One region of the Mesorhizobium sp. WSM4884 genome, then DNA from elsewhere that is predicted to be linked to it. Evidence: predicted binding sites of a transcription regulator. Region 1 holds the regulator's gene; the other holds the start of a gene.
What was found. Region 1 encodes LexA, which represses DNA repair genes until DNA is damaged. Its sites were predicted from a motif close to TGTTCNNNNTGTGTTCNG; they were not measured.
Positions count from the first base shown of each region.

Region 2: the regulator LexA is predicted to act here: its motif matches at 3,682-3,699, upstream of recA (recombinase RecA).

Region 1 covers NZ_JARTVO010000004.1:334,695-346,725, reverse strand. Annotated here, with positions in the region: gene trpD (anthranilate phosphoribosyltransferase) at 1-658, shown strand, start outside; gene trpC (indole-3-glycerol phosphate synthase TrpC) at 663-1,475, shown strand; gene moaC (cyclic pyranopterin monophosphate synthase MoaC) at 1,478-1,972, shown strand; gene glp (gephyrin-like molybdotransferase Glp) at 1,975-3,180, shown strand; gene lexA (transcriptional repressor LexA) at 3,297-4,031, shown strand; gene P9236_RS09065 (ComEC/Rec2 family competence protein) at 4,015-6,480, opposite strand; gene gltX (glutamate--tRNA ligase) at 6,583-8,007, shown strand; gene gltA (citrate synthase) at 8,189-9,517, shown strand; gene lpxB (lipid-A-disaccharide synthase) at 9,565-10,752, opposite strand; gene P9236_RS09045 (LpxI family protein) at 10,742-11,656, opposite strand; gene lpxA (acyl-ACP--UDP-N-acetylglucosamine O-acyltransferase) at 11,631-12,031, opposite strand, start outside.
Region 2 covers NZ_JARTVO010000004.1:115,276-127,306, reverse strand. Annotated here, with positions in the region: gene alaS (alanine--tRNA ligase) at 1-2,269, opposite strand, end outside; gene recA (recombinase RecA) at 2,527-3,624, opposite strand; gene P9236_RS07950 (carbohydrate kinase family protein) at 3,906-4,844, shown strand; gene P9236_RS07945 (pseudouridine-5'-phosphate glycosidase) at 4,910-5,827, shown strand; gene P9236_RS07940 (TfoX/Sxy family protein) at 5,887-6,210, opposite strand; gene P9236_RS07935 (GFA family protein) at 6,300-6,797, shown strand; gene P9236_RS07930 (RidA family protein) at 6,813-7,271, shown strand; gene sufA (Fe-S cluster assembly scaffold SufA) at 7,295-7,675, opposite strand; gene P9236_RS07920 (SUF system Fe-S cluster assembly protein) at 7,784-8,176, opposite strand; gene P9236_RS07915 (cysteine desulfurase) at 8,182-9,423, opposite strand; gene sufD (Fe-S cluster assembly protein SufD) at 9,522-10,802, opposite strand; gene sufC (Fe-S cluster assembly ATPase SufC) at 10,828-11,583, opposite strand; gene sufB (Fe-S cluster assembly protein SufB) at 11,611-12,031, opposite strand, start outside.

The DNA of each region.
Region 1 (12,031 bases):
GACCGGTTCCGCCGACGTGCTGACGGCGCTCGGCGTCAAGATCGACATTTCGCCGGAGACGATCGGCCGTTGCATCCACGAGGCGGGCGTCGGCTTCATGTTCGCGCCTGCGCATCATCCGGCGATGAAGCATGTCGGCCCGATCCGGGGCGAGCTCGGCACGCGGACCATCTTCAACCTGCTCGGACCGCTGTCCAATCCGGCCGGCGTCAGCCGACAGATGGTCGGCGTCTTTCTGCCGGAATGGATCATACCGGTGGCCGAGACGCTGAAGGCGCTTGGCGCCGAGCATGCCTGGGTCGTGCATGGCGACGGTTACGACGAGATCACCACCACCGGCGAAACGCAGGTTGCCGAACTTGCCGGCGGCGAGATCCGCACCTTCACGCTTACCCCGGAGGCAGTCGGACTGAAGCGCCATACCAAGGAAGAGCTGCGCGGTGGCGACGCGGCCTACAACGCCAAGGCATTACGCGATATGCTGGGCGGCGCCGCCGGCGCCTATCGCGATACCGTGCTGATGAATGCCGGTGCCGGCTTGGTGGTGGCCGGCAAGGCGACGACGCTCGCCGACGGCATTGAAGCCGCCGCGCAAGCCATAGACAGCGGCCGGGCCCTCGCGGTGCTCGACAAGCTCGTCGAGATTTCGAACGGTTAGAGCCTTGTCCGATATCCTGCGCAAGATCGAAACCTACAAGCGCGAAGAGATCGCCGCGGCGAAGCTCAACGTGCCGCTTGCCGATATCAAGGCCAAAGCGAAGGACATGGAGCCGCCGCGCGGCTTCCTCGCCGCGCTCGAGGCCAAACGCAAGGCCGGCGGCTTTGCGCTGATCGCCGAAATCAAGAAGGCGAGCCCCTCCAAGGGCCTGATCCGCGCCGACTTCGACCCGCCGGCGCTCGCCAGGGCCTATCAGCGAGGTGGAGCGGCTTGCCTTTCGGTGCTGACCGACGCCCCGTCCTTCCAGGGTGCGCCTAGCTTCCTGACCGCCGTGCGTGCCGCCGTCGGCCTGCCCGCTTTGCGCAAGGATTTCCTCTTCGATCCGTACCAGGTTTATGAAGCCCGCGCCTGGGGCGCGGATGCCATCCTCATCATCATGGCAAGCGTCGACGACGCTTTAGCCAGCGAGCTCGAAGCGACGGCTTTCGAGCTCGGCATGGACGCGCTGGTCGAGGTGCATGACGAAAAGGAGATGGAGCGCGCGCTTCGCCTCTCGTCGCGGCTGATCGGCATCAACAACCGTGATCTGAGGACCTTCGAGACCAGCCTCGAAATTTCCGAGCGGCTTGCAGCGATGGTGCCGGCCGGTCGGCTGCTCGTCAGCGAAAGCGGCATCTTCACTCATCAGGATTGCCGCCGGCTGGAGAAGAGCGGGATCGGTACCTTCCTCGTCGGCGAGAGCCTGATGCGGCAGGCCGATGTGGCTGCCGCGACCGAGCTTCTGCTGACGGGCAAGGCGCCGGCCGAGGCCTTTTGAGGATGCCTGCCCTCACCCATCTCGGCGCCAAGGGCGAAGCCAACATGGTCGATGTCGGCGACAAGGCCGAGACGACACGCACGGCGATCGCCGAGGGCTTCGTCTCGATGCGAGCGGAAACGCTGGAGATGATCCTGGCCGGCGACGCCAAGAAGGGCGACGTGCTGGGCACGGCGCGCATCGCCGGCATCATGGCGGCCAAGAAGACGCATGAGCTCGTCCCGCTCTGCCATCCGCTGCTCCTGACCAAGGTCGCCGTCGATATCGAGCCCGACCGCGCCCTGCCCGGCCTGAAGGTCACCGCGCTTGCCCGCGTCACCGGCAAGACCGGCGTGGAGATGGAGGCGCTGACCGCGGCGTCGATCGCCTGCCTCACCATCTACGACATGGCCAAGGCGGCGGACCGCGCCATGGTTATCTCCGGCATCAGGCTGGTCGAGAAGACCGGCGGCAAGTCGGGCGACTACAAGTCCGTCAAATCCGGGGCGAGTTCCTGACGATGGCGCTGGTTCCGGTCGCCGAGGCGCTCGGGCGCTTGTTGGATGGCGCAACCGCGCTGCCGGGCGAAAACGTGCCGCTGGCCGATGCGGCCGGCCGGGTGCTCGCCGAACCGCTGGTGGCGCTGCGCACCCAGCCGCCCTTCGACGCTTCGGCCATGGACGGCTATGCCGCCCGCGCTGTCGACGTGACCTCCGTGCCGGCGCGGCTTTCCGTGATCGGCGTGGCGCCCGCCGGGCGCGGTTTTGCCGGCTCCGTCGGCAAGGGTAAGGCGGTGCGCATCTTCACCGGTGCGCCGCTCCCCGAAGGCGCCGACACCGTCGTCATCCAGGAAAATGTTCGCGACCTCGGCGGCGGCAGCATCGAAGTGACCGAGCCGACGGCGGAAGCACGCAACGTCCGTCGCCGTGGACTCGACTTCGGCCAGGGTGATGTACTTCTCGAAAAAGGCCGCCTGCTCGATCCAGCAGCGCTATCGCTGGCGGCGTCCGCCAATCATCCGAGCCTCAACGTGGTGCGTCGGCCGATGGTGGCCATCATCGCCACGGGCGACGAATTGCTACCGCCGGGAAGCGCGCTCGGCCCCGACCAGATCATCTCGTCCAACGCCTATGGCGTAGCGGCGACGGCGCAGTCGGTCGGTGCCCGCGCCCTCGACCTCGGTATCGCCGCCGACCGGCAGGATGCGATTTCGGCGCTGGTCAAGAAAGCGGTCGCGGTCGGCGCCGATGTCATCGTCACCCTCGGCGGCGCCTCGGTCGGTGATCACGATCTGATCCACGACGTGCTGACCGGCGAAGGCATGCAGCTCGATTTCTGGAAGATCGCCATGCGCCCCGGCAAGCCGCTGATGTTTGGCCGGCTTGGCAAAATCCGCTGCATCGGCCTGCCCGGCAATCCGGTGGCGAGTCTTGTCTGCTCGCAATTGTTCCTGAAGCCGCTCCTGGCGCGTCTTGGCGGCCGCGATTTCCGACAGGACATCCGCACCGCGCAGCTGGCTTCCGCGATGCGCGCCAACGATCTCAGGCAGGACTATGTGCGGGCAGTCGTGCGCGAGGATGCCGGACAGTTGATCGCGACACCGTTCAGCATCCAGGATTCCTCCATGCTGAGGACGCTCGCCGAGGCCAACGGCCTGATCGTGCGCGAGCCGTTCGCCCCGGCTGCGGAAGCCGGCGACGAATGCAGCGTTCTGATGTTACGCTGAACAAAACGTCAACAGATTCACTAAACTTTAAACGGTTGCGGAACACAACTGGAACAGATAGTGTTTGTTCTGGGTTTGTTTTTCTGATTCTGGTTCCAGAACCCATGGGGGCCGCCATGCTGACGCGCAAACAACATGAACTGCTGATGTTCATCCATGAACGGCTCAAGGAAAGCGGCATTCCGCCGTCTTTCGACGAGATGAAGGAAGCGCTCGACCTCGCTTCGAAGTCGGGCATCCACCGTTTGATCACGGCACTGGAGGAGCGCGGCTTTATTCGCCGGCTGCCGAACCGCGCGCGCGCTCTTGAGGTGCTGCGCCTGCCCGATTCGATCGCGCCCGGCCTGAATGCGGCGAGAAAATTCTCGCCGAGCGTCATCCAAGGCGGTCAAGGCAATCTCGGCCGGCAGATCAAGCCGGCAGCGCCCTCCCGGACGCCGACGCCCAGCAATGACGACGACGCCATTTCGGCCGTGTCCATCCCGGTGATGGGTCGCATTGCCGCCGGTGTGCCGATCGACGCTATCCAGCACCAGACGCACTCGATCACAGTTCCGCCGGATATGATCGCTGGCGGCGAGCACTACGCGCTTGAGGTCAAGGGCGATTCGATGATCGAAGCCGGCATCTTCGACGGCGACACGGTGATCATCCGCAATGCCAATACAGCGAGCCCGGGCGAGATCGTGGTGGCGCTGGTAGACGACGAGGAAGCGACACTGAAACGCTTCCGCCGCAAGGGCGCCTCGATCGCGCTCGAGGCCGCCAACCCGGCCTATGAGACCCGCATCTTCGGACCGGACAGGGTCAAGGTGCAGGGCAAGCTGGTCGGGCTCATTCGTCGCTACTGAGTGGCGGCGGCTTGGTCTGTGGCTTCTCAGGCCGCTCGTATGGCGCTAGTCCCCTCGCCTCGCGCGAGTAGCGCCGCTGTTCGTGCCAGGGGCGATAGGGCTTTTCGACGGCATATTGAATGGCGGCTCGCGCCGTTGCCGACTGCGCGTCGAAGTAGACGGCGGCGCTGCCGTCACGCGCAAGCTGCCGCTTGGTGACGACGAGGATGCGTGGATCGCGGCAAGGATTGTAGGCCGTGGCGTCGTTGATGACGATAAGGTCGGCGAAGCTGCAGGCCGGCCTGGCGCTATCGTGGTTTTCCGCCAAGGCGACGATTGCACCGGACGGATGCCGGCCAATGCAGAGATCGCCAGTGCAGTAAAAGGGGGATCCCGCCGGCAGGTCGACCGGGTCTGCGATGTCGAGTGCGCCTTTCGCGAATGTTTCCGGCGGCACGATCGTTTCGGCCCGCAGCGCGCGTTTCCAATTGTCGGTGGTGAACTCGTTGGAGCGGGCGCGATTGATGGCGAGCTCGCCGCCGCCGATCGGCATCGCCACCAGATGCGCGTCCTCGGAGATCAGCAGGTCCGGCGTGCGCACTTGCGGGACCGCCAGTAGTGCGGCCAGCGCGAAGGGCACTGCCGCCAGCCTGAGCCAGGTGGTGGCCATGGTTGCTATCACCAGCGCGATTGTCGCGAGCAGCACCGACTGGATCGAGATCAGCCCCACGGCATCGACCGGCGACCGTTCCGAAATCCAGGCCGAAATCGCGATCATCGCCGTCAGGCCCTTGCCCATAACGTAGAGGAAAGGACCATCGAAGCCGAATGGCATCGCCAGTGCGCTAAAGACGGCAAACGGCATGACGACCAGCGACACGATCGGCATGACGGCCAAATTAGCCAGCAGGCTGAGCGGCGAGACGCGCTGGAAGTGCCAGATGGCAAACAGCGCCGTCGCACTTCCGGCAATGATCGACGTCATCGCGGCGCCGCCCGCTCCGACCGCAAGCTTGTGCGACAGGAACCGCAGGAACGACCGCTTCGCCGGCGGCGCTCTCACCTTGCCGGCGCGGTAGTCGGCCCAGCCCGCATAGGCGCCGACAAGGGCCGCGGTCGCGGCGAACGACATCTGGAAGCTCGGACCAACCACTTCGTGCGGCGACACCAGGATGACGGCGATGGCCGAAATCGCCAGGTTGCGCATCGTGAGCGCCGCGCGATCGAAGAGCACGGCGATCAGCATGACAGCGAGCATGATGAAGCTTCGTTCGGCGGCGACCACCACGCCGGAGATGACGAGGTAAGCGGCAATCGACACCAGCGCGATCGCAGCGGCATACTTCTTCACCGGCCGGCGTGACGAAAAATCCGGAAGCAGCGCGAAGACGCCGCGCAGCAAAAGCATGACTGTGCCGGCGACCAGCGCCATGTGCAGCCCAGAGATCGAGATAATGTGGTAGATGCCGGTCCGCCGCATCGCCTCGTTGATTTCCTCGGGAATGCCCGCGCGAACGCCGACGATCAGCGCCGCGGCAATCTCGCCTTCGGGTCCGCCGACGCTGCTTCTGATGTGATCGGCAATCGCCTCGCGCGCGTTCTCGATCGCTGAGGCGATGCTCGCCTGGGCAGGAGGGTCATTTGTCGGAATGACTTTCGGATCGCCGAGGAAAAATCCACTGGCGCCGATGCCGGAGAAATAGCTGTCGAAGGAAAAATCATAACTTTCGGGGCGAACCGGTCCGGTCGGCGGCAGGAGCCGTGCATAGCCCGTCACCAGCGATCCTGCCTTCACGTTCGGCGGAATCCTGCGTGCCGAGAGCCTGACGCGATCCGGCGCGTAGCGCAGTTTTGGCTGCGCGGTCGAGACGAGGTCGATGGTCAGCCGCACCCGGCCATTGGCCATCTCCTCGGCGACGACGACGCGACCCGTCAGCCGCGTCTGTATCTCTGAGCCGAGCATCGGCGTTGCGGTCCGCCATGTCTCGACCTTCGCGGCGACAAAGCCCAGCGCGCAAAACAGCGCCGCCATGAAGATAAGATGCGTCTTTGGCGAAGAACGGGAAACCACCGCGCAGACGGCCATCAGCCCCACCGCCGCCAGCGGCCGGTAGAGATCCGGCTCGCTGTTCAAGGAAAAATAGAGGATCACGCCGGCGGCAAGGAACACCGGCACCAGCAGGAAACCGATGCCGCGGTCGAGCTCGGTCGCGGCGGCCGAGGCGACGCTTCGGCGAAGCGCGGAAAAAGAGGCGCGGCGGAACTGCCTGCGGATTCGGTCGATGGTTGCCGGCTGAAGCGGCTGCGGCGCGGCATCACCGCCCGGCGGCAAGATCTCCGTGGCCGGACGCGGCGCCGGAACCGAAACCGGCGTCGCTTCTGCAGGCGCGGTGCCTGCAAACAGCAGGCGCTCGCTAACGCCAGCCGTCGTCCCCTCGCCCTCCTCCGCACCTCGGCCACGTCCAGCCATCGGGTCTGCCCCTTGCGCCCCAGACCTCCTATGCTACATGAACGCCGACCGCGCGAAAGTCCGCGCAATCACGCACTCCTTCAGTGCCACTCTGAGAGTTTCATGTCCGACAAGGTCGTCACCCGTTTCGCCCCCTCGCCCACCGGCTACCTGCATATCGGCGGCGCGCGCACGGCGCTGTTCAATTGGCTCTACGCCAAGCACACGGGCGGCACGATGCTGCTGCGCATCGAAGACACCGATCGCGAGCGCTCTACTGAGGCGGCGACGGCCGCCATCCTCGACGGATTGACCTGGCTCGGTCTCTCATGGGATGGCGAGGCTGTATCGCAGTTCGAGCGCGCGCCGCGCCACCGCGAGGTGGCCGAGGATCTCGTGCGCCTGGGCAAGGCCTACTACAGCTACGAGACGCCGGCCGAGTTGGAGGCGATGCGCGAGGCAGCGCGGGCCAAGGGCCTGCCGCCGCGCTACAACGGGCAGTGGCGCGACCGCGACTCGTCCGAGGCGCCTCCCGGCGTCAAGGGCGCTATCCGCATCAAGGCGCCGACCGAGGGCGAGACCGTCGTGCACGACCGCGTGCAGGGCGAGGTGCGCTTCCCGAACAAGGACCTCGACGACTTCATCATCCTGCGCTCGGACGGCAACCCGACCTACATGCATGCCGTCGTCGTCGACGACCACGACATGGGCGTCACGCACATCATCCGCGGCGACGACCATCTGACCAACGCCGCGCGCCAGACCGTCATCTACAACGCCATGGGCTGGGCGGTGCCATCGATGTCGCACATCCCGCTGATTCATGGTGCCGACGGCGCCAAGCTGTCGAAGCGCCATGGCGCGCTCGGCGTCGAGGCCTATCGCGCCATGGGCTACCTGCCTGAGGCCCTGCTCAACTATCTGGCCAGGCTCGGCTGGAGCCATGGCGACGACGAGGTCATGTCGATCGAGGACATGATCGCTTGGTTCGACATCGGCGACGTCAACAAGGGCGCCGCCCGCTTCGACTTCGCCAAGCTCGAGGCGCTGAACGGCGTCCACATGCGCAAGATGGACGACAAGGCTCTTCTCGACATCTTCGTCGCCACCCTGCCCTATCTCGGGGGCGGACCGGCGCTCGCGGCAAAGCTCGACGACAGGCGCAAGGCGCAGCTGCTTGCCGCCATGCCCGGCCTCAAGGAGCGTGCAAAGACGTTGGTCGAACTCGTCGATGGAGCCGCCTTCCTCTTCGCGGATCGGCCGCTGCAGCTCGACGAGAAGGCCGCCGGGTTGCTTGGCAATGACGCGCGCGCCATTCTGCGCGGTGCCCATGCCGCGCTCGCGGCGGTCGCCGGCGAATGGAACGCCGCAGCCGCGGAAGCCGCTATTCGCGACTTTGCGCGGACCGGCGGTCACAAGCTCGGCGCCGTGGCCCAACCGCTGAGAGCCGCGCTCACCGGCCGAAGCACATCGCCCGGCGTGTTCGACGTGCTTGCCGTGCTGGGACGCGACGAAAGTCTAGCGCGGATTGGAGATCAAATCGATTAGGAGCGAACTGGCCCAAGAAGATTGGCATTGAAAGGCGTGTTTCGCAGTGCAACATTAGGCCTTGGCCCAATCTGGCACGCACCCCCTTAAAATGCGGTGGCAAGTTCGCGCATTCCGGTGATTTCGACGTGTCGTTTGCAGGAATTGCCTTGCCGGCATGAGGAAACAAAAGGAGTTTGCAATGAGCGAAGCTGCGACAAAACTGGAACCGGGCGGCAAGGCGCATGAGTCGACCGCCAAGCTCGAACTCGCCGGCAAGACCCACGAATTCAAGGTGCGAAGCGGCTCGACCGGGCCTGACGTCATCGACATCGGCGCTCTCTACAGCACCACCGGCGCCTTCACCTACGATCCCGGCTTCACCTCGACGGCGAGCTGCGAGTCGGCGATCACCTTCATCGACGGCGATGCCGGCATCCTCTTGCATCGCGGCTATCCGATCGACCAGCTTGCCGAGCACGGCGACTTCCTCGAGGTCTGCTACCTCCTGCTCTACGGCGAGCTGCCGACCAAGGCGCAGAAGGACGACTTCGACTACCGCGTGACGCGCCATACCATGGTGCATGAGCAGATGTCGCGCTTCTTCACCGGCTTCCGGCGCGACGCGCACCCGATGGCAGTCATGTGCGGCGTGGTCGGCGCGCTGTCGGCCTTCTACCACGACTCGACCGACATCTCCGACCCATACCAGCGCATGGTCGCCTCGATGCGACTGATCGCCAAGATGCCGACCATCGCGGCGATGGCCTACAAATACCACATCGGCCAGCCCTTCATTTATCCGAAGAACGATCTCGGCTTCGCGGCGAACTTCCTGCATATGTGCTTTGCTGTGCCCTGCGAGGAATACAAGATCAATCCGGTGCTGGCCCGCGCCATGGAGCGCATCTTCATCCTGCATGCCGATCACGAGCAGAACGCCTCGACCTCGACGGTGCGCCTTGCCGGCTCTTCGGGCGCCAATCCGTTCGCCTGCATCGCCGCCGGCATCGCTTGCTTGTGGGGTCCGGCGCATGGCGGCGCCAACGAGGCGGCCCTCAACATGCTGGGCGAGATTGGCCACGTCGACCACATCCCGGAATTCATCGCCCGCGCCAAGGACAAGAACGACCCGTTCCGGCTGATGGGCTTTGGCCACCGCGTCTACAAGAACTACGATCCGCGCGCCAAGATCATGCAGAAGACCGCGCATGAGGTGTTGGGCGAGCTTGGCATCAAGGACGATCCGCTGCTCGACATCGCGATGGAGTTGGAGAAGATCGCGCTGACCGACGAGTACTTCATCGCCAAGAAGCTCTATCCCAACGTCGACTTCTATTCGGGCATCACGCTGAAGGCGCTGGGCTTCCCCACCACCATGTTCACCGTGCTGTTCGCCGTCGCCCGTACCGTCGGCTGGATCGCGCAGTGGAAGGAGATGATCGAGGATCCGCACCAGAAGATCGGCCGCCCGCGCCAGCTCTACACCGGCGCCACGGAACGCGACTACGTGCCGATTGCTAAGAGATAGGGAATAGTGAGTAGGCAAATAGGCAGTAGAAAGAGAGCCCCTACTGCCTACTGCCTACTGCCTACTGCCTTCCTGATACATCCCATCACGACTTCCGCCGCGATCTCGCCCGACGGCCTCTCGGTAGCCATGCGCCTTACGATCTCGGCGAAGCCCGCCTTCTGCCAGGCGCGCATGCCGGTATTGGCAAACAGCGCTTCCAACTGACGCGCCAAGTTCTCCGGCCGGACATATTGATTGTAGAATTCAGGGATCAGCGTCCGATCCGAAATCAGGTTGGGCAGCAGCGCTGACCAGGTGGTCACCAGATATCGGGAAATGAGACGCGCGATCGGATCGAGCTTGTAGCTGGAGACCATCGGAACGCCGCAAAGCGCCAGTTCCAGCGAAACGGTTCCGGACGCGATCAGAGCCGCATCGGCCTTGCCGAAGGCCTGCCATTTCCGCTCCGGATCGGTGATGATCTCAGGCTTCTCGTCCCAGCTTGCGACCGACGTTTTCACCAGATCGGCGACATGCGGCACCGTCGGCAGCAGCAGGCGCAACCGATGGCCGCGCTGGCGCAGGACCGACATGGCCTTGCCGAAAGGCTCGATCAGCCGGCGCACCTCGCCGCGGCGCGAGCCCGGTAGCACGAGCAGCGTCTTGACGCGATCCTCGGGCAGGTCGCGCGGCAGGTTCTGCGCCTTGGCGGCGCCAAGCACCCCGGGGTCCTGCGTCAGCCGGTGACCGACATAAGTGCCGGGCGGCCCGCCGAGGCGGGCAAGCGCCTTCACCTCGAAGGGCAAAATGCAGAGGATGTGGTCGACATAGGGCTTCATCGCAACCGCCCTGCCCGGCCTCCATGCCCACACGCTCGGGCACACATAATGGACGATCGGAATGGCGGGCGCGGCGGCACGCACCTTTTTGGCGACGCGCAACGAAAAATCGGGGCTGTCGATGGTGATCAGGCAGTCAGGCCGTTCCGCCGCGATGATGGCAGCCGTCTGGCTGATCCGGCGCATCAGCCGCGGCAGATCGCGCAAGACGGCACTGAAGCCCATCAGCGCGATCTCGCTGCCGTCGAAGAGCGGAGCCAGCCCCAATTCCTGCAGGTGCCGCCCGCCAATGCCGACAAGCTGGATCTTGCGGCCGGTCGTCTTCTCAAGCGCGCGCACGATGTCGGCGCCAAGCAGGTCGCCCGACTCCTCGCCGGCGACGATGGCGACCTTGAGCGGCTTCTCACCGGCCATTGGCCGGCTCCTTTGCGGCGAGACCGACGATGAACAAGCCAAGCGCATTGGCTCGCGATAATGTCGCCGGACCTTCGAGAATGAGCGAGCGGCCCGCCTCGACGGCTATGCCGGCCAGGCCGGCGGCATGTGCGGCCTCGACCGTCTGCGGGCCTATCGAAGGTAAATCGGCGCGCAATTCCTGACCTGGCTTCGCGCATTTGACGAGAACGCCGCCCGTTTTTCCGGCGAGCCGGCCATGCCCGCGCAATTCCCGTGTCCGCTCGAGCAGGCCGTTGGTGCCTTCGATGCCTTCCAGCGCGATCACCCTTCCTCCGACCGCAATCGCCGCCTGGCCAATGTCGAGCGCACCGATCGCCTTTGCCGCCGCACGGCCCGCCTCGATATCACGCCAATCCGATTGCTTTGGTCCGGCGGCTGTCAGCGTGCCTTCTGCGGCGGTCAGTTCGGGGACGATCTCATGCGCGCCGACCACCTTGATACCGCGCTTTTCGAGACCCCGCGTTAGGACCTTCAGAAGTCCGTCATCGCCGCGTGCCAGCGCGACGACGACGGACGGTACGATCGCCAGCAATCCGAGGCTGGGGCGCATGTTGCTTAGCCTTGGCCTGCGTTTGATCTCGCCGGCGAGGACCAGATGGGTGACGCGATGGCGTTTCAGCGTCGACACCAGGGAACCGATCTGCTCGAGAGCCATGGTAACGTGCTCGTATCGGCCAAGCTGTTGCTTGCGGTCAGCCTCACCTTCCATCAACAGAATGAAGGGCGAATAGCCGTGAGCTGCTAGACCGTCGGCGACTTCCACAGGCAGGCTGCCGCCGCCGGCAATGATGCCGACCCTGGAGCCCGGCGCGAGTGCAAGCCTTGTTTCGGCGGGCTCAGCCCTCGTCATCGCCGTCGTCATCGTCGCCACCCTTGAGCGGCGGGACGGCATAGTGCCGCTTGCCGCGGCTGGTGACGAAATCAATGATTTTCATGGCCGTTGGCGACGCGGCGAATTGCACCTTGGCGATTTCCACATTCTCGCCGACGGTCCGGGAGCGGTCGAAAATCGTCCTGTAAGCCTTGCGCAGCAGGTAGATTTCCGCACGCGGCAGACCGGAACGCTTCAGCCCGATGATGTTGAGGCCGCGCAGCTTGGCGCGATTGCCAACAGCGATCGCATAAGGGATGACGTCGCCGACGACGGCCGAGCAGCCGCCGATGAAGGCGTTGTCACCGACGCGGACAAACTGATGAACCGCAGTGAGACCACCGATATAGACGTTGTCGCCGATCT
Region 2 (12,031 bases), 220 kb from region 1:
CAAGGTCCTTCTCGAGCTTCTTGCGCTCCTCGAGCAGCGTCTCGACTCTCGCCGGCACATCGGCCGGCGAGATCTTCAAGGTCGCCGCCGCTGCCTTCAGGCGCTTGTCCTGCTCGTCGAGATGCTTGCGCGCCGCCTCGCCGGTCAGCGCCTCGATGCGGCGCACGCCGGCCGCCACCGCGCTGTCCGACAGGATGCGCACCAGCCCGATATCGCCGGTCGATCTGACATGCGTGCCGCCGCAGAGCTCGACCGAGTAGGGACGGTTGGCCTTGGCGCCATGCAAGCCCGTACCCATCGACACCACACGCACCTCATCGCCGTATTTCTCGCCGAACAGCGCCATGGCGCCCTCGGCGATGGCATCGTCGACCGACATCAGGCGCGTCGTCACCGGGCTGTTCTGCACGACGATCTCGTTCGCCATGCGCTCGACGTCCTCGAGCTCGTCCGACGAGATCGGCTTGTTGTGCGAGATGTCGAAGCGGAGTCGATCCGGCGCGACCAGCGAGCCCTTTTGCGCCACATGGGTGCCCAGCACCTCGCGCAGCGCCTCGTGGATGAGATGCGTCGCGGAATGGTTGGCACGCAGCTTCGAACGCCGCGCATGGTCGACCTTGAGCTCCACGGTGGCACCTAGCTTGACCGTGCCGCTCGCCACCTTGCCGAAATGCACGAGCAGCCCGTCTGCCTTCTTCTGAGTGTCGGAGATCTCTATCGAGAAGCCGTCACCTGAGATCACGCCGGTATCGCCCATCTGGCCGCCGGATTCGCCATAGAACGGCGTCTGGTTGACGACCACGGCAATCGCGTCACCTTTGCTTGCGCTGTCGACGGTCTTACCGTCCTTGACCAGCGCCTGGATGAGGCCTTCCGCTTGCTCGGTCTCGTAGCCGAGGAATTCGGTTGCGCCGTTCTTTTCACGCACGGGAAACCAGACCGTCTCGGTCGCCGCTTCGCCGGAGCCCGCCCAATGCGCGCGCGCCTCCGCCCTCTGCCGCTCCATCGCATCGGTGAAGCCGGCCAGATCGACGGAGATGTTGCGCTGACGCAGCGCATCCTGCGTCAGGTCGAGCGGAAAGCCGTAGGTGTCGTAAAGCTTGAAGGCGGTCCCGCCGTCCAGCATGTCGCCGGCGCCGAGTGTCTCCGTCGCGTCCGCCAGCAGGCCGAGTCCGCGCACCAGCGTCTTGCGGAACCTGGTCTCCTCGAGCTTCAGCGTCTCTGTGATCAGCGCCTCGCCGCGGCTGAGCTCGGGATAGGCCTGGCCCATCTCGCGCACCAGCGCCGGCACCAGTTGCCACATCAAAGGTTCCTTGGCGCCAAGCAGCTGCGCGTGGCGCATGGCGCGGCGCATGATGCGGCGCAGCACATAGCCGCGGCCTTCGTTGGACGGCAGCACGCCGTCGGCCACCAGGAAGGAGGTCGAGCGCAGGTGGTCCGCGATCACGCGGTACGATGCCACGTTTTCCTCGCTCGGCCCGTGGCCGAGCGCCGAGGATGCCGCGTCGATCAGATGCTTGAACAGGTCGGTCTCGAAAACGCTCTCCACCCCTTGCAGGATGGACGCCATGCGCTCCAGGCCCATGCCGGTGTCGATCGACGGGCGCGGCAGATCGATGCGCTCGTCCTTCGTCACCTGCTCATACTGCATGAACACCAGGTTCCAGAATTCCAGGAACCGGTCGCCGTCCTCTTCCGGGCTGCCGGGCGGACCGCCCCAGATGTGCTCGCCGCGGTCTATGAAAATTTCCGAGCACGGGCCGCAGGGTCCGGTGTCGCCCATCGCCCAGAAATTGTCCGAGGTCGGGATGCGGATGATGCGATCGTCCGAGAAGCCGGCGATCTTCTTCCAGTAGCCGGCCGCCTCGTCGTCCGTGTGATAGACGGTGACCAGGAGCTTGTCCTTCGGCAGACCGAAATCCTTGGTGATCAGATTCCAGGCGAGCTCGATCGCGCGCTCCTTGAAGTAATCGCCGAACGAGAAATTGCCCAGCATCTCGAAGAAGGTGAGATGGCGCGCGGTGTAGCCGACATTGTCGAGGTCGTTGTGCTTGCCGCCGGCGCGCACGCTCTTCTGCGCCGTCGAAGCGCGCGAGTAGGGCCGCTTCTCCAGGCCGGTGAAGACATTCTTGAACTGCACCATGCCGGCATTGGTGAACATCAGCGTCGGATCGTTGCGCGGCACCAGCGGGCTGGAGGCGACGATCTCGTGACCCTCCTTGCGGAAGTAGTCGAGGAATGTCGACCGGATGTCGTTCACGCCACTCATGGATACCGCCTTTTCGTAGGAACCGCCGGCATGGCCGGCGGCAGATGGGCTTTCGTGCTTCAGAAGAGATAGATTGGCCTTTTAGCCGTAGCTCTTGAGCCTGTCCAGAAACACGGAACTGGGCCAATTCACGAGCTGCCCGTGCATGCATACCGGCCCCGAAAAGCAAACCGCCGGCGCTAAGGCCGGCGGTTCGGAACGCGGTATTACAGAACTCGATTACATAAGCTAAACTTAATACACCGCGATTGTGGCCCCTACATGGCGCCGGCTTCGTCCTCGAAACCGTCATCGCCGCCTTCGGAGCCGCCATTCTCGAGAAATTTCTCGGCGATAAGCCCGGCATTCTGCCTCAGCGCCAGTTCGATCTCGCGCGCCGTGTCCGGATTGTCGCGCAGGAACAGCTTGGCGTTCTCACGGCCCTGGCCGAGACGTTGCGAATTGTAGGAGAACCAGGCACCCGACTTCTCGACCACGCCGGCCTTGACCCCGAGATCGATCAGCTCGCCGGTTTTCGACACGCCCTCGCCATACATGATGTCGAACTCGACCACCTTGAAGGGCGGCGCCAGCTTGTTCTTCACCACCTTGACGCGGGTCTGGTTGCCGACCACCTCGTCGCGGTCCTTGACCGAACCGATGCGGCGAATGTCGAGGCGCACCGAGGCGTAGAATTTCAGAGCGTTGCCGCCGGTGGTGGTTTCCGGCGAGCCGAACATGACGCCGATCTTCATGCGGATCTGGTTGATGAAGATGACCATGGTGTTGGAGCGCGAGATCGACGCGGTGAGCTTGCGCAGCGCCTGGCTCATCAGGCGGGCCTGCAGGCCGGGCAGCGCATCGCCCATCTCGCCTTCGATTTCGGCGCGCGGCGTCAGTGCCGCGACCGAATCGACCACCAGCACGTCGATGGCGCCGGAACGCACCAGCGTGTCGCAGATTTCCAGCGCCTGCTCGCCGGTGTCGGGCTGGGAGATCAGGAGGTTTTCGAGATCGACGCCGAGCTTGCGGGCATAGACCGGATCGAGCGCGTGCTCAGCATCGACGAAGGCGCAGATGCCGCCCTTCTTCTGGGCCTCCGCAACGGTATGCAGCGCCAGCGTCGTCTTGCCCGAGCTTTCCGGCCCGTAGATTTCGATGATGCGGCCGCGCGGCAGGCCGCCGACGCCGAGCGCGATGTCGAGGCCGAGCGATCCCGTCGGCACGGTTTCAATCTCGACGACCTGCTCGTTGGCGCCGAGCCGCATGATCGAGCCCTTGCCGAAAGCGCGCTCGATTTGCGACAACGCCGCATCCAGAGCCTTTGATTTGTCCACTGCCTTATCCTCTACAAGCCGCAAAGTATTCTGAGCCATGATACATCACCCCTTGGTCGTCAATGAAGGCCGGACAATCCGTGATCCCTGCTGTTTTGTACCTTTTTTGTTCTCATTTGGCAAGGGGCAGCAAATGACTGAAAAACAATCGATATCTGGATTTGTTCTTTTTTTGTCTCACTAGAGCTAGGGCGCGCCAGCGCCGCTGGCCCAAAGACACTTCGACATCCGGCCGGCCCGAATCGCGTCACCGATTGCGGGGCGATGCGCGGAAACCTAGTGTGCGCACGCGAACAATCAACGAAGGTCACCTCCGCGGCATGCCGACATCCCCGAAAATTCTGGCGCTTGGCGGCGCCCATATCGACAGGCGCGGCCAGGTGTCGGGCATTTACGTGCCCGCCGCCTCCAACCCCGGCATCATGCGCGAGGATGTCGGCGGCGGCGTCTTCAACGCGCTGCGCAGCGTGGTGAAGCGCGGCGTGTCGGCGTCGCTGCTTTCGGTACGCGGCGGCGACGCGGCGGCCGAGACGGTCGCAGCGGCGATCGCAAGGGCCGGCATCGCCGATCTTTCGGTGGTGTTCCTCGACCGCGCGACGCCGAGCTACACGGCGTTGATCGACAGCGAGGGCGAGCTGATCGTCGGCTTTGCCGATATGGGCCTCTACGACCTCGCCTTCCCCAAGCAGATCCGCCGCGCCAAGGTGCGCGAGGCGATCGCCGAGGCCGACGCGATCCTCTGCGACGCGAACCTGCCGACGGCGGCGCTCGAGCGTCTCGTCGCGCAGGCCGGCGGCCGGCCGGTCTTCGCCATCGCCATCTCGCCGGCCAAGGTCGTGCGGCTGGCGCCGCTGCTCGGCGATCTGTCGCTGCTGTTCATGAACCGCCGCGAGGCGGCGGCTCTTTGCGGCGCCGACATGTCCGGCCCGGATGTTGTCGAGGCGCTCAGGCGACAGGGGCTGACGGCGGGCGTGGTCACGGCCGGCGGCGCTCCGGTGCTTGGTTTCGACGGGTCCGGTGCCTTTGCCATCGATCCGCCCGCGCCGCGGCGGGTCGCCGACGTCACCGGCGCCGGCGACGCCCTGACCGGCGCCACCGTTGCCGCGCTGCTGCGCGGCCTGCCCTTGCGGATAGCGCTGCGCGAAGGCGTTGCCGCGGCAATTCTGGCCATCGAGAGCGCCGAGGCGGTGCCATCCTTCACGGCCGCCAGTTTCGGCCAAGCGCTTGCCCTTGTGTCGGAGGCACGGGAAGTGGCATAGGGCCACCGGATCATCTTGCCCAGATCATCTTGCGAAGCGTTTGGCGCTTCGATCGGAGAACAGACATGACACCCGAAACCGCCCGCCGCTTCATCGACATCCACCCGCCGGTGGCGGAGGCGCTTGCCGCCGGGCGGCCGGTGGTGGCACTGGAAAGCACCATCATCACCCATGGCATGCCCTATCCCGACAATGGCGCGATGGCCGCCAAGGTCGAGCAGATCATCGCCGATGGCGGCGCGGTGCCGGCGACGATCGCCGTGGTCGACGGCCGCATCAAGATCGGGCTATCCGACGGCGAGCGCGAATCGCTCGCCATGACCGGCGACGCCATGAAGCTGTCGCGCGCCGATCTCGGTTTTGCCGTCGCTCAAAAGCGCACCGGCGGCACCACGGTGGCGGCCACCATGATCGCGGCGCAGATGGCGGGCATTAAGGTCTTCGCCACCGGCGGCATTGGCGGCGTCCACAAGGGCGCGGAAAAGAGCTTTGACATCTCGGCCGACCTCGACGAGCTGGCGCGCACGCCGATCATCGTCGTCTCGGCCGGCGCCAAGGCCATCCTCGACATCGAGAAGACGCTGGAGGTGCTGGAGACACGCGGCGTCCCCGTCATCGGCCATGGTTGCGAAACCATGCCCGCCTTCTGGTCGAGGCAGTCGCCGTTCCGTGCCCCGCTGACGCTGCATGCGCCTGAGGACATCGCGCATTTCTACGATACGCGCCAGGCGCTGGGCCTCAGTGGCGGCATTCTGGTCGCCAATCCGGTGCCGCAGAACGACGAAATCCCGGCCGCCGAGATGGACGGCTATATCCAGGCCGCTCAGAAGGCCGCCGAAGCGCAGAGCGTCACCGGCAAGGCGGTGACGCCCTTCCTGCTGTCGAAGATCCTGGAACTGACCGGCGGCCGCAGCCTCAAGACCAACATCGCGCTGGTTGAGAACAATGCGCGGCTGGCGGCGGAGATCGCCAAGGCGCTGTAAGAGCAGTTCCAGGAAAAGTGCGTAGCGGTTTTCCGTTCGGAATTGCGTAAAGCAGGGCCTTATCGGCCTGCCCGCCTTCCAGCCTCATAAGCCCGCCGCGCCCAGACCGCCATCTCGTCGGGATCGTCGAAGGCGCTGTCAGGCACGCTCCAATAGGGCATCGCCACCTCCTTGCCGTGCCGCGAGCCGGTGTAGGTCCATTGGCTGCAGCCGGCGGCCTCGAAACCGGGAATGCTCTCTTCGTCGGCTTTCAGCATCAGCTCGCCGCGCACGACGACGGCGACGATAATGCCGTCGCAATAGATGCCCTTGCCGCCGAACAGCTTACGGATGCTGATCGGGCCAAGGCTTTCGAACAATTCCCGAAGGCGCTCATCGTCCATGCCGCAATCATCGCATCCGGAATGGGCCTTGTCATCGCCGCAACCAAAGGCATGTTGACAGGTTGAGACCCGGAAATGGAGTTCACGCCATGCCTGTCCTGCTTAAAGGCTCCTGCCGCTGCGGCGCCGTCCGCTTCGAGGTGGAAAGCCACACACCCGTGCCGTTCATGCTCTGCTACTGTTCGATCTGCCGCAAGCAGCAGGGCGGCGGCGGTTTTGCGATCAACCTCGGCGCTGACTACGAGACGATGAACGTCACAGGCAAGCGCAGCCTCGGCGTCTACCGCGCCGAGATCGAGGACGACGAGCACCCGCATTGCGAGGTCTCCACCGGCGAGCGCAATTTCTGCAAGAAGTGCGGCTCGGCTCTTTGGCTCTACGATCCGAACTGGCCGGACCTCGTGCATCCCTTCGCCTCGGCGATCGACACCGACCTGCCTAAGCCGCCGGAAAAGGTGCATCTGATGCTGAAATATAAGGCGAACTGGGTCGAGCCGGTGATCGGCAGACAAGACAAGGTGTTCGAGGTCTATCCCGCGGAATCGATCGCCGGCTGGCACAAGCGGACTGGGATGTGGGTGGATTAGCGACAGGAGGCCGAAATGAACCTCACGACGCACAAGAAGTTCAAAGGCGATCGCTTGATGCCCTGGGGCAAGGGCACGGTCGTCACGGGCGCGAAGGGATATGTTTTTCTGTGCGGCAACACCGCCACGGTCGACGACTACGATCCGTCGAACCACGGGGGCGGCGCCATCGGCGATCCGGCCACGCAATGGCGCGCGATCCTTGCCAACATCAAAGCGGATCTGGAGGAACTTGGCAGCTCGCTCGACCATCTGGTCAAGGTGACGTTTTACATCAAGGGACCGTTCCCAACCGGCGGTGTACTCAGTTCACCGAATTTCCGTCTGGACGTGTTGGACGAATTCTTTGCCGAGCATTGCCCGAAGCACTGCAGCTACAACAATCCGCCGCCGTCCGAAGTGATCGGCGTTACCGCACTGGCGCAACCCGACCTCGTTGTAGAGCTTGTGGTGATCGCCGCGCTGCCAGACTGAACAGCGCAGCGGTGATTGGGTTATCAGGCCGAGGCGCGCGCCTCGGCCAGCGCCTTGAGGTCGGCCGGCTTCAGTTCGACGGATTCGCCGCAGCCGCAGGCTGAGCTCTGGTTCGGGTTCTTGAAGGTGAAACCGGTGCGCAGCGTCGTCTGCTCGAAATCCATCTCGGTGCCGAGCAGGAAGAGCGCCGCTTCAGGCGCGACATAGACATGCGCGCCGTCGCGCTCGACATGGTCGTCCTTGGGATTCGGCTCGGTGACCAGATCGATCGTGTATTCCATGCCGGCGCAGCCGCCCTTCTTGATGCCGAGGCGGATGCCGTTAGCATTCTCCCGCGTGGCGACGATCTCGCGCACGCGGTCGGCGGCCTTGTCGGTCATCGTGATGACGGCGAAGCGTCCCATGTCATTCTCCACGTTCGCGCGGGTTCAAGGCCCACGGAATGAGTCTGCCCTTAAGATGGTGAAGTTTCACCTTTGCTGCAAGTCAACCAATCTCTGTCGGGTCGTTGGTCAATACCATCCCACCGCGACCTGCGCCTCTTCCGACATGCGGTCGGGCGTCCATGGCGGGTCGAAAACCATGTTGACCTCGACCCCGGAAACGCCTTCGACGGCGCCGACGGCGTTCTCGACCCAGCCCGGCATTTCGCCGGCGACCGGGCAGCCCGGCGCGGTCAGCGTCATGTCGATCTTGACCGAGCGGTCGTCCTCAATGTCGATCCTGTAGACCAGGCCGAGCTCGTAGATATCGGCCGGGATTTCCGGATCGTAGACCGTCTTCAGCGCCGACACGATGTCGTCGGTCAGCCGTGCCAGCTCGTCGGCGGGAATAGCCGAGGCCGACACGATACCGTTGCCGGCCGTTTCCGGTGCGGTCTCTGCGGTGGTGCTCACATCGTCCATGGTCGTCACCCGAAGAATTTCCGCGCCTTTTCCAGCGCATCGGCCAAAGCGTCCACTTCGGCCCTGGTGTTGTACATGCCGAACGATGCCCTGCATGTGGAGGTCACGCCGAAGCGTTTCAACAGCGGCTGGGCGCAATGGGTGCCGGCGCGGACCGCGACGCCCTGCCGGTCGATCACCATCGACACATCATGGGCATGGATGCCCTGCAGTTCGAACGAGATGATGGCGCCTTTGCCGGGCGCGTCGCCGAAGATCCGCAGCGAATTGATGGCGCGCAGCCGCTCATGCGCGTAATTCTTGAGGTCCGCCTCATGTGCTGCGATGCGCTCGCGGCCGACCTTCTCCATATATTCCAGCGCCGCGCCCAGGCCGATCGCCTGCACGATCGGCGGCGTGCCGGCCTCGAAACGGTGCGGCGGCTCGTTATAGGTGACGATGTCCTGCGTCACCTCCTCGATCATCTCGCCGCCACCCATGAAGGGCCGCATCTCTTCCAGCATATGCTTCTTGCCGTAGAGCACGCCGATGCCCGACGGGCCGTAGACCTTGTGGCCGGTGAAGACGAAGAAATCGCAGTCGAGATCCTGCACGTCCACGGCCATGTGCACGGCGCTCTGGCTGCCGTCGACGAGCACGGGAATTCCACGCGCATGCGCGATGCGCACGATCTCGTTGATCGGCGTCACAGTGCCCAGCGCGTTGGACATCTGCGTGATGGCGACGAGCTTGGTACGGTCGGTCAGCCGCTTCTCGAATTCCTCGATGTGGAAAGCGCCGAGATCGTCGACCGGCACCCAGACGAGCTTGGCGCCCTGCCGCTCGCGGATGAAATGCCAGGGCACGATGTTGGAATGGTGCTCCATGATCGAGAGCACGATCTCGTCGCCCTCGCCGATCCTCGGCATGCCCCAGCCATAGGCGACCGTGTTGATCGCCGACGTCGTGTTGGAGGTAAAGACGATGTTGTCGGTGCTCGGCGCGTTGAGGAAGCGGCGCACCGTTTCCCGAGCCTTCTCATAGGCATCGGTCGCGGCGTTCGACAAAAAATGCAGGCCGCGATGGACGTTGGCGTATTCCTGTGAATAGGCATGCTGGATGGTGTCGAGCACCACCTGCGGCTTCTGCGCCGAGGCGCCATTGTCGAGATAGACCAGCGGCTTGCCATAGACTTGGCGCGACAGGATCGGAAAATCGCGGCGGATCGCCTCGACATCATAGGGAGCGGTTTCGATCTTCTGGTCCATTTCGAAGTCCTTGGCGGCCAAAGCCGCGATCCTTCCAACACCCCTCATCCGACCGAGCTTCGCTCGGCCACCTTCTCCCGCCTGGGGAGAAGGAAGTGCTACCCGTGCGTCAGGAACCAGCCGTCGAGCCGCGCTTCGAGCGCGTCTACCAGCGCCTCGTCGTCCAGTTCCTCGATCACTTCGGCCACGAAAGCCTTCACCAGCAGGCCCCGCGCCGTCTTCTCGTCGATGCCGCGCGCCATCAGATAGAACAGATGATTGTGGTCGATCTCCGTGACCGTCGCGCCGTGGCCGCAGACGACATCGTCGGCGAAAATCTCCAGCTCCGGCTTGGTCGAGAACTCGCCGTCGTCCGACAGAAGCAGCGTGTTACAGGCCATCTTGGCGTTGGTCTTCTGCGCATATTGGTGCACGTTTATGCGGCCTTGGAAGACGCCACGCGCCCTGCCGGTCACCACGTTGCGCATCACTTCCGTCGAGCTCGTGTGCGGCACGGCATGATCGAGCACCATCGTGGTGTCGGTATGCGTGTCGCCGGCCAGAAGGTTGATGCCGCGCAGCTTGAAATCCGCGCCTTCTCCCGTGGTCCTGACCACGACCTCCTGCCGCACCAACCTGCCGCCCGCGTTCATGACGAACAGCGTCAGCTTCGCGTCCTTGCCGATATGCGCCTTGAACTGGGCGAGATGCGTGGCCGTATCCGGCTGCTCCTGCACGATCAGCCAGGTCACTTCGGAGCCGTCACCGACCACGAGCTGGCTGACCGAGCTGATGAGCGCCCCGCCGTCTTCGCTTGCCTCGCCCGCCTGGCGCTCGACGATGATCGCCTTGGCGCCGGCACCGACGCGCGTCAGCAGCCGCACATGCGCCTGGCCGCCGGACTGCAGGTTCTGCAGCTCGATCGGCTTTTCCAGCACCGTGCCGTCGGCGATGTCGACGAAATAGCCGTCGGCGACGAAGGCGGTGTTCAGCGCGCCGATCGCGTCATCGGCGCCATAGGGATCGAGCCCGGGCGCGACGCTGCCGTCGGTGAGTTTTTCCGACAGGCGCTGTACCGTGACGCCCTCGATCTCGGGCAGCTTGCCGGTGGAGACGCCGTTGAGCACCGGCAGCACCGCGGCGCCGTCAAGAACCGGCTCGAGTGGTTTCGCGACCGTTTCGGCCTCGAAAACCGGCACCGAGGTCAGCAGCCGGCGCAGGTCCGTATAGTGCCAGGATTCGATGCGCCGCGTCGGGAGGCCGTGCTTGATGGCTTCGATCGCGTCGTCGCGCTTCGTCATCACCGCGCCGTCGCCAGGCAGCAGCGAAAGCCGCTCGCCGAAGGCATCGATCAGCGCCGTCTCGGCCAGTGTCCGCTGGGGCTGTGCGTGCATGTTCATAGCTCTCGCCTCACTCGGCCCCATCTCACGCGGCTTGCCCGATCACGCCGGCATAGCCGTTGGTTTCGAGATCGAGCGCCAGCGACTTGTCGCCCGACTTGATGACCTGCCCCTTGTAGAGCACGTGCACGCTGTCCGGCACGATATGCTCGAGCAGGCGCTGGTAGTGGGTGATGACGACGATCGCCCGCTCCGGCGACCGCAGCGCATTGACACCGTCGGCGACGATCTTGAGCGCGTCGATATCGAGGCCGGAATCGGTCTCGTCGAGCACGCACAGCTTTGGCTCGAGCAGCTTCATCTGCAGGATCTCGGCGCGCTTCTTCTCGCCGCCCGAGAAGCCGACATTGAGCGGCCGCTTCAGCATGTTCATGTCCATGTTGAGCGAGGCGGCTGCGTCCTTCACGCGCTTCAGGAATTCCGGGATTTTCAACGGCTCCTCGCCGCGCGCCTTGCGCTGCTCGTTCATCGCCACCTTGAGGAATTCCATGGTCGCGACGCCAGGTATCTCCATCGGATACTGGAAGGCGAGAAAGATGCCGGCGCTTGCGCGCTCGGCCGGATCCATTTCGAGGATCGATTGGCCATTGTAGAGGATGTCGCCTTCGGTGACCTCATAGTCCTCGCGGCCGGCGAGGATGTAGGACAACGTCGACTTGCCCGAACCGTTCGGGCCCATGATGGCGGCGACCTCGCCGGCTTTCACCGAGAGATTCAACCCACGGATGATCTCGGTGCCGTCATCGACGATGCGGGCATGCAAATTCTTGATCTCGAGCATAATTTCTTCCTGAATATCTTTTTACGGTCAGCCGACCGAACCCTCTAGGCTGATGCCGATCAGCTTCTGCGCCTCGACGGCGAACTCCATCGGCAGCTGCTGGATGACGTCCTTGACGAAGCCGTTGACGATCAGCGCGATCGCCTCCTCCTCGGGAATGCCGCGCTGCATGACGTAGAACTTCTGATCCTCGGAGATCTTCGACGTCGTCGCCTCGTGCTCGAACTTCGCCGTCGCGTTCTTGGCTTCCATGTAAGGCACGGTGTGTGCGCCGCACTGGTCGCCGATCAAAAGCGAGTCGCAGTTGGTGAAGTTGCGCGCGTTGGCCGCCTTGCGATGCGCCGAGACCTGGCCGCGATAGGTGTTCTGCGAGAAGCCGGCGGCGATGCCCTTGGAGATGATGCGGCTCGACGTGTTCTTGCCGAGGTGGATCATCTTGGTGCCGCTA